One region of the Streptomyces sp. NPDC087859 genome, then DNA from elsewhere that is predicted to be linked to it. Evidence: riboswitches for the same ligand, from Rfam matches in the RefSeq annotation. Region 1 holds a riboswitch; each other region holds the start of a gene.

Region 1 (2,191 bases):
GGGACTGGGCCCAGGAAAACTGGGCCGCGGCGGCCGCGGCTGCGGCGCCCTTGATGACGGTGCGTCGGTCGACGCCGGGCACGGGGACCTCCGGATGCGGATAGAAAGCGCTTGCATCGCTACGGAGATCACTGTGTCCCCACCTTCCCCTCACTGTCGACGCTTTGGACAGTCGTGCCACAAGAACGCAATAAAGTGATCATGAACTCGCAAGAGCGAACACCGAAGGCCGGACCCGGGGATCGGGATCCGGCCTTCGGTGGCACAGGGGGTGGCGTCAGCTGACGGAGACGCCCTTCGCGCGGAGGTAGGCGACCGGGTCCACGTCCGAGCCGTAGTCCGGCGTGGTGCGGATCTCGAAGTGGAGGTGCGGGCCGGTCACGTTGCCGGTCGCGCCGGAGAGGCCGACCTGCTGGCCCTCGGTGACGGTCTGGCCGGACGAGACCGAGAGCGAGGAGAGGTGGGCGTACTGGGCGTAGTAGCCGTCGGCGAGCCTGATGACGACCTGGTTGCCGTACGCGCCGCCCCAGCCCGCGGAGACGACCGTGCCCGCGCCCACGGCCTTGAGCGAGGTACCGGTCGGGACGACGAAGTCGACGCCCGTGTGGTAGCCGCTGGACCACATGCTGCCGGACATCCGGTACGGGGTACCGACGGTGGCGCCGGCCACGGGGAGGGTGAAGCCGCTGGAGCTGCTGGTGCCGGTCGTCTCGCTGCTCTGCGTCGCGGCCGTCGTGTTCGACGAGGACGACTTCGAGGATTCGGCGGATTCCGAGGACGCGGACGAAGAGGACTTCTGCGTCTCCGCCGACTTCCGCGTGCCCGCGGACTTCTCCGTGCTCGCCGCGGCCTTCTTGCCGAGGGTGAGCTTCAGACCGGGGTGGATCAGCGACGGGTCGGAACCGACGGCCTCACGGTTGTCGGAGTAGAGCTTCTTCCAGCCACCGCTGACGTTCTGCTCGTCGGCGATCTTCGAGAGGTAGTCACCGGACCGCACCGAATAGGTGCGCGCGGTCGTGGTGTTGGCGGCGCTCTTCTCCGCGGTCTTCTTCTCGGTGACCGTCTTCCCGGCGACCGGAAGGGACTGGACGGCCTTCTCCGGAACGGACTGCGGGGTGGCCGCGTGGGCGCCTGCGGCACCCATCAGCGGGAGGGCGAGTGCGGCGCCACCGGTGCCGGCGACGGCGATCGAGCGGGTGAGGCGCTGGGCCTTCGGACGGCGGTGCTTACCCTTCGCGGGCATGGCGAATTCCTCTCCGGCGCCTGCGAGGTGAGCTGTCGGGTTCGGGCTGGAGATGCCCGGCCGCACCGAGGTGCGGCTTAACCCCTAGCCGTTCCGGAGACCGGAACAGGCGGTTGTACCTGTGGGTCCCCCGCTCCTGCCGTTCACGGGTGAGTTGTGCGGTCCCCGGGCGGCGGCAGGATTGGGCGTCCGTCCGGATTGATGGCGAACGTAAGCGAGCAAGACGCAAAGGGACAAGTGAGAGGTTCCAGGTGCATGCGTTCCTCTTGATCCCCTGTGAGAATTACCGGTCACCCTGCGTGAATTGCGCACGCCTCCCGCCATGCAAAACCCCTGAAAAAGAACGGGAATTACGTGGACATGACGGGCGACGCACGGTCACGGGTATGACGCTCCTCACGTGGCACATTCACAGCTCCCCTTATTCCAGAGCGAGTTGGAATGAAGGATGAGGAAGGCGCCAATTCGGACAGAAAGCTCAGATACGACGCAGTCGGAGAACTGCCGCATCCAGGTCGCCGCGCAATCCGATGCGAAGTCCGTGATGCAGCAATACGGCACCCCTGTGAACTTCGCCCGTTTCGAGGCATTCGTACGACGCCGTCGGGTCGAGCCCGCGCAGCCGCAGCGCCGGTACGGGCTCGCCGTAGCTCTGCGCCTGGAGCCAGGCGAGCACGACGGTCTCACCCCCGAGGACGTACTGGACGGCACTGAGCCCGCCCCGCGGCGGTCGCAGCCGATGGAGGTCACCGCGCTGCACCACGGGCCGGATCTCCTTGTAGAGCTCCACCCACTCACGGGCCTCGGCGAGCTCCTCCTCGCTCCACCGCGTGAGGTCGCCACCGACGCCGAGCACCCCGGCCATGGCGCTGACGAACCGGAACCGCAGCGAGCTGACCCGGCCGTTGAGCATGGCGTTCGGACTGTCGGTGACCCAGGCGGCCATCA
Region 2 (2,191 bases), on a different contig from region 1:
ACTTGCGCGTCGAACCGGAGCAGACGTCAACGGATGTGAAGGGTGCAGCCGTCCGGTTCGCGTCGAGTCGATGGGGGTTTCCATCCGTATTCTCTGATCATGGCCGCACCCACCGCATATTCACTCGTCGCCACTGACCTGGACGGAACCCTGCTCCGGGGCGACGACACGCTCTCCGACCGTTCGCTCGCCGCGCTCGCGCGGGTGGCGGAGGCCGGGGCCCGGCATCTGGTGGTGACCGGCCGGCCGGCCCCGAGAGTGCGGCCGCTCCTCGACGACCTGGGCAGCACGGGGCTCGCGGTGTGCGGGCAGGGCGCGCAGGTGTACGACGCCGGCGCGGACCGTCTGCTGTGGTCGGTGACCCTGGACCGGGAGTTGGCCGAGACCGCGCTCGGCAAGATCGAGGCGGAGGTCGGCCAGGTGTACGCCGCCGTCGACCAGGACGGCGTCGACGGTCTCACGCTCATCGAGCCGGGGTATCTGATGCCGCACCCCACCCTCCCCGCCGTACGGGTCGACCGCCGCGACGACCTGTGGTGTGCGCCCATCAGCAAGGTCCTGCTCCGCCATCCCGCCCTGTCCGACGACGAGTTGGCGGCGACGGCCCGCGGAGTCGTCGGTTCCCTCGCGACGGTGACGATGTCGGGCCCCGGCACCGTCGAACTCCAGCCATGCGGCATCACCAAGGCGACGGGCCTGGCCCTGGCCGCCGACCACCTCGGCCTCGGCCCTCAACACACCATCGCCTTCGGCGACATGCCCAACGACATCCCCATGTTCGACTGGGCGGCACATGGCGTCGCGATGGCCAACGCCCACCCCGAACTCAAGGCCGTGGCCGACGAGGTGACCCTGTCGAACGAGGACGACGGCATCGCCGTCGTCCTCGAAAGACTCTTCCGGCAGGCCTAGGCCCTGTCGGCCTAGTACGCGCCCCACACGTTGTCGATCGACCCGTACCGCTGCGCCGCGTAGTTGCAGGCCGCGGTGATGTTGGCGACCGGGTCGTAGGGGTCCCACGAGGTGCCGGAGACGTGGTACGCCTGGAAGGTGGGGTCGATGACCTGGAGCAGGCCCTTGGAGGGGGTGCCGGCGGCCGCGTTGGAGTCCCAGTTGTTGATGGCGTAGGGGTTGCCCGACGACTCGCGGATGATGTTGCGGTAGATGCTGTCGTACGACCCGGGGATGCCGTTCTGGGCCATGACCTGGAGCGACGCCTGGATCCAGCCGTCGAGCGTGTTGGTGTAGCCCAGCGAGGTCGCCGTGGTCACGGTCGGGGTGGCCGCGGAGGCGCTGGTCGCGCCGATGACCGGGAGCGCGAGGACGGCGATGCCGGTACCGGCGACGGCGAGCTTGCGGGCGAGGCGGGACGTTCTGGTGCGACGGTGCTGAGCGGCAGCAGGCATGACGGTTCCTCTCCGACGCCTGCGAGGTGAGCTGTCGGGTTCGGGCGGGAGATGCCCGGCCGGGCCGCCGTACGGCGACACGACTTCACCCCAAGCCGGTCCGTTATGTCCGGCGACTTACCTGGTTCCCCCGCTCCTGCCGTGAGTTCTCGTAGGTGAGCGGTCTCCGGGCGGCGGCAGGATTCGGCGTTCCGCCCGGCCGGGAACGTATGCGAGAGCACATGTCCGGAACAAGTACCGGATTCACACAACGAGCCCATTGACCTCGGTCTGAGGCGTATGGGGTGCTTGATCCTTTGCGACCGCCAATCACCAACTGGCGTTCGTGCATGGCGGATCGGCGGACGTGATCTCACAGCCCGCCCACAGAATGAAGTGACTCAAGTCACTGAAGATGAAATCCGGCCGCAAATCGGGCAATTAACCTCAACCGGCTGTTCTCGGAATCCGCTTCTCCCACGTCCGGTGGAACACCACCTCGCCGCCCTCCGTGCAGACCACCTCGTTGGCGGCCAGGAAGAACTCCGCCCCGGCACAGCTGATCTCCGAGCGCGTACGGACCGTCGTGTCCCACGCGAGCTCCGGCCGGTGCAGCCGGATCGACCAGTCCGAGCGGGTGCGTGCCGACAGCGGGTCCGTTTCGTCGATCGTGTACGTCTCCAGCGCGTCCTCGGTGAACTCCAGACCGTCCGGGTACACGCGCGTGCCGCCGTACCGGGGGTCGACCTCCAGACGCCACTCACCCTTGGCGACATCGCGTACGACCAGTCGCTCGGGGCGCGGTT
Region 3 (2,191 bases), on a different contig from region 1:
GCACGTCCGCCCGGCCACCGGCACCGTCGTGGTCGTCGGTGACCTCACCGGCATCGACCTGGACGCGCTGCTCGCCGACACCCTCGGCTCGTGGACCGGCTCCCAGGCCGAGCCGCGTCCGGTGCCGCCGATCACCGCCGACGACACGGGCCGTGTCGTCATCGTGGACCGCCCCGGCGCCGTCCAGACGCAGCTGCTGATCGGCCGTATCGGCGCCGACCGGCACGACCGCGTGTGGGCCGCGCAGGTGCTCGGCACGTACTGCCTCGGCGGCACCCTCACCTCCCGCCTGGACCGCGTCCTGCGTGAGGAGAAGGGCTACACCTACGGGGTGCGCTCGTTCGGGCAGGTCCTCAGGTCCGCCCCCGACGGAACGGGTGCCGCGATGCTCGCCATCAGCGGCTCCGTCGACACCCCGAACACCGGTCCGGCCCTGGACGACCTGTGGACGGTCCTGCGCACCCTTGCCGCGGAGGGGCTGACCGACGCCGAGCGGGACGTCGCCGTGCAGAACCTGGTCGGCGTGGCCCCGCTGAAGTACGAGACCGCGGCGGCCGTCGCGAGCACGCTGGCCGACCAGGTCGAGCAGCACCTGCCCGACGACTACCAGGCCACGCTGTACCGGCAGCTCGCCGCGACCGGCACCGTGGAGGCCACCGCAGCGGCCGTCAACGCCTTCCCGGTGGACCGGCTGGTGACGATCCTGGTCGGCGACGCGTCCGCCATCAAGGCGCCCGTCGAGGCCCTCGGGATCGGTGAAGTGAGCGTCGTGTCCGCCGAGTAGCGGCACGCGCGTGAAGGGGCCCTGGTGACTGACGTGTCACCAGGGCCCCTTAATGTCCGAATTAGGGGAGAGGTTGCCTGTCTGCCCTGTGGCATGCGCTACAAAACCCCTGATCCGTTTGGGGATTGAAAGTCGCCCCGCTTAGCGTCATCCGGGCTGTTCGTCAGGCAGTGCGCCGCGCCCGCGGCACCGGACAGCCATCGCCGAGTCCCCGTACGGCGCGAGCCAGGGGAGCCGGGGACCCACATTCATGTAGTCCCTGGGGTGAATCGGACGCCCGCGCGCGCAGCGAGGGGGTCCGTAGGAGACCTTCCTGCTCCGAACCCGTCAGCTAACCCGGTAGGCGAGAAGGAAGGAAAGGACCAGCCACCACATGGCGTTCACGCGCGCCACCGGGAAGCACCGCCGTCCCAGCAGGATGAAGCGCACCACCGCCCACGTGGCGGGGGTCGCGGCCCTCACCACCACCGGCGTCATCGGCACCCTCGCCGCCCCGGCCCTCGCGGCGGAGCCCGCGGCCGAGCAGACCGGCCTCACCCCGGTCGTCACCATCGGCGACTCGGTCGCCGCCCAGATCGACGCCCAGGCCGAGGCCCAGCAGCAGGCGGCCATCGAGGCCGCCGAGCAGAAGGCCCGGCAGAAGGCCGAGCAGGCGGCGCTCAAGAAGGCCGCCGCCAAGGCCGAGAAGGAGCGCGAGGCCAAGGAGCGCGCCGCCCGCGCCGCCGCCGAGCGCAAGCGCCTCAACAGCTATGTAGCCCCGATATCGGGCTCGTACATCTCCACCGGCTACAAGGCCGGCGGCGGCGTCTGGTCCTCCGGCAGCCACACCGGCGTCGACTTCCACGCCGCCACCGGCACCTCCGTCCACGCGGTCGGCTCCGGCACGGTCGTCGAGGCCGGCTGGGGCGGGTCGTACGGCAACAACATCGTGATCAAGATGAACGACGGCACGTACACCCAGTACGGGCACCTGTCGTCCATCGGTGTTTCGGTGGGCCAGACGGTCACCCCGGGCCAGCAGATCGGCCTCTCCGGCGCGACCGGCAACGTCACCGGGCCGCACCTGCACTTCGAGGCCCGCACGACCGCGGAGTACGGCTCGGACATCGACCCCGTCTCCTACCTGCGTTCGCATGGCGTGAACGTCTGACGACGGACCGCGAGATCTTCTGAAACCCCGGCTCACCGAGCCGGGGTTTTGCCGTTTCTGTCGCCCTGTTGTCCAAAAAATATGCATGGATTCCGGCCCGCCATCGGAAATTCCTGTTCTTTGCAATAGAGTCACTGAACACACGTCAATCATCGACGTTTCACGGGGATTAAGGCGGAGGTCGGTCATGCGTATTCCGGCGCACTCGGTATGCACCGCGATCAGGGACGACATCGTCGCCGGTGTCTACGAGCGCG
Region 4 (2,191 bases), on a different contig from region 1:
ACGCAGTTCGGCGCCCAGTTTCCGGCGGCGTACCGCGGGACCGTGCTGCATGGGCTACTCCTTACTCCTTCCGGGCCACCCAAATACGGTCTTCCGTCGGAGAGTTCACCGCTTCGAGCGACAGATATATGCATATCTTGGTGGATCGGCACCGTGACCGGCCGCGTAATGGCAGTCTGGCGATGAAGCACCAGTCCGGGACCGTACTCGAACCATCCGCTCCGTGTCGGACCGCGGTCCCGTGGGAAAGGGACGACGTCGCCATGGCAGACCATCTGGAAGCATCCGTCACTCTGCCGAGCGATCCCGCCTCGGTCGCCACGGCCCGCACCTATGTCATCGGCACCCTGGCGGAATGGGGCCTGCCGGCGACCACCGAGGCAGCCGAGACGATCCGGCTCATCGTCTCCGAACTCGCCACCAACGCCGTACAGCACACCTTCGGGCAGTCACCCACCTTCACGGTGGACATCCGGCTCGACCGCGACGAACAACTGCGCATCGGGGTCACCGACAGTCATCCGCGGTTCCCGAAGCGGCTGCCGGCCGCCGTCCAGCAGGACAACGGCCGTGGCATGGTCATCATCCGCTGGCTGACCGCGGAGTGCGGCGGCAAGCTGAGAGTCCGGCCCACCCGGGAGGGCGGCAAGACCGTCTCCATCGAACTCCCGTGGACGGTACCGGCCGAGCCGGTCTCCGCGGCGGGGCAGCAGGAACCGTAGAGAGGCGCCTCCGGAAGTCGGAGGCGCCTCTCAAGGCGTCACGGCGGCCCCGCGAGGGTGACGGCAGGTCAGGTCGCCATCACCCCCACGGGACGGGTCACTTGACCCGGCCGTACCAGACGCTCTTGGTCCAGATCTTCTGCAGCTTCACGACCTCCCCGCTCTTCGGGGAGTGCCAGATCTTCCCTTTCCCGGCATAGATGCCGACGTGGTACACGCTGGAGCCGGAGTGGAAGAACACGAGGTCTCCGGCCTTGCGGTTCCCCACGGAGATGTGGCGGGTCTTGTTGTACTGCTGGGCCGCCGTACGAGGCAGGCTTTTGCCCGCCTTCTTGAATGAGTAGAGCGTGAGCCCGGAGCAGTCGAACCGGTGCGGCCCCGCGGCGCCCCACTTGTACGGGGAGCCCTTCTTGGAGGCAGCGACCTGGAGTGCCTTCGTCGCTGGTGTCGCGGCCTCGGCGTCGGATGCGACGCCCGGGACCACGAGGGAGCCGCCCACGGCGGCGATGGTGAGAGCCGAGGCCGTACCGGCCCGGGCCATGAGCGACGGGACACGATTGAGCGCAGACATGCGCAACCCTTCGTCAGCCGCCTGTGAAGGATGACCTGTCGGATTCGGGCTGGCGAAGTTGCCCGGCCGCATACTGCGGCTTCACCCCAAGGGCTGCTCGGATCGGCTGTTGAAGGCCGATCCGGCGACCCGTCGTGCCTGGGTCCTCCACTCCTGCCGATCCACTCCTGTCGACCGGTCATCCGGGCGGCGGCAGGACTCGGCGTCCGCCCGGATCGCCCCGCCGCTGCGGCGGGGTCTTGTCGTCAGACAGGGATCTTCACGTACTCCACGCCGAAAAACCCAATGGAATCGGGGATTTGTGGCGTTACTCACCACTCACCCGTTCGGGTGGACACTCGTCTGTTCGAGGGAACGTCGACAGGGTCAAGGACCCCCGGACCAGCGACGGAGGTACTCATTCCGGAGTCGGGCTACGCGCGTTGCGCAACCTTTGCGGCCCTGTCAAAGGAGAGGTGTCTACTCCAAACGGGGGTACGTCGTTTGGTCCGTTTGAAGGCCGGCCCGGACGCGCCGCCACGCGGTCGGGCGCGCCGGACCGGCTGCCGTCACGTCAACTGTCGGAGTGCGGCGGCACCGTGACCCGGGCTGTGCGCCGCTCGCCGTCGAGCACCCGCAGCGCACGCGCCAGGGTCATGGCGTGCACTTCGGTCTCGCCGCGCCGATGCATGGTCGCCAGCGCGTCGCGCAGCTCGGCGGCCTTCGTCACCAGCGCCTGGGCGGCCCGCAGCCCGCGGTAGGTGTCATCGTGGCGCGCCGGGTTGATACGGCCGAGCAGGTCGACCACCTCGAGATAACGGTCGATCAACTCGCCCTCGGCGCGCGTCAGGGCGGGCAGCGGAGGAAGTTCCGGCGGCAGCATCGCCCGCTCACCGGGCGCCGGGCGCGGTGCGCGACG

The links. A riboswitch is a leader RNA that binds a small molecule or an ion and turns the genes downstream of it on or off. The one in region 1 is predicted to bind cyclic di-AMP.
Region 2: it holds a riboswitch for cyclic di-AMP, as region 1 does, so the genes downstream of both, ACIOHP_RS03325 (transglycosylase SLT domain-containing protein) here and ACIOHP_RS25050 (peptidoglycan DD-metalloendopeptidase family protein) in region 1, are expected to answer to the same signal.
Region 3: it holds a riboswitch for cyclic di-AMP, as region 1 does, so the genes downstream of both, ACIOHP_RS40220 (M23 family metallopeptidase) here and ACIOHP_RS25050 (peptidoglycan DD-metalloendopeptidase family protein) in region 1, are expected to answer to the same signal.
Region 4: it holds a riboswitch for cyclic di-AMP, as region 1 does, so the genes downstream of both, ACIOHP_RS39420 (C40 family peptidase) here and ACIOHP_RS25050 (peptidoglycan DD-metalloendopeptidase family protein) in region 1, are expected to answer to the same signal.

The regions. Positions count from the first base shown of each region.
Region 1 is NZ_JBIUUU010000010.1:96,679-98,869, reverse strand. It holds gene ACIOHP_RS25055 (Tat pathway signal sequence domain protein) at 1-82, opposite strand, end outside; gene ACIOHP_RS25050 (peptidoglycan DD-metalloendopeptidase family protein) at 278-1,243, opposite strand; cyclic di-AMP (ydaO/yuaA leader) riboswitch at 1,248-1,405, opposite strand; gene ACIOHP_RS25045 (alpha-galactosidase) at 1,722-2,191, opposite strand, start outside.
Region 2 is NZ_JBIUUU010000001.1:702,791-704,981, reverse strand. It holds gene ACIOHP_RS03330 (HAD family hydrolase) at 100-912, shown strand; gene ACIOHP_RS03325 (transglycosylase SLT domain-containing protein) at 924-1,406, opposite strand; cyclic di-AMP (ydaO/yuaA leader) riboswitch at 1,408-1,568, opposite strand; gene ACIOHP_RS03320 (CocE/NonD family hydrolase) at 1,833-2,191, opposite strand, start outside.
Region 3 is NZ_JBIUUU010000021.1:128,121-130,311, forward strand. It holds gene ACIOHP_RS40215 (M16 family metallopeptidase) at 1-784, shown strand, start outside; cyclic di-AMP (ydaO/yuaA leader) riboswitch at 976-1,144, shown strand; gene ACIOHP_RS40220 (M23 family metallopeptidase) at 1,158-1,934, shown strand; gene ACIOHP_RS40225 (GntR family transcriptional regulator) at 2,122-2,191, shown strand, end outside.
Region 4 is NZ_JBIUUU010000020.1:172,625-174,815, forward strand. It holds gene ACIOHP_RS39410 (helix-turn-helix transcriptional regulator) at 1-51, opposite strand, end outside; gene ACIOHP_RS39415 (ATP-binding protein) at 264-722, shown strand; gene ACIOHP_RS39420 (C40 family peptidase) at 820-1,293, opposite strand; cyclic di-AMP (ydaO/yuaA leader) riboswitch at 1,297-1,508, opposite strand; gene ACIOHP_RS39425 (hypothetical protein) at 1,847-2,155, opposite strand; gene ACIOHP_RS39430 (ATP-dependent Clp protease proteolytic subunit) at 2,163-2,191, opposite strand, start outside.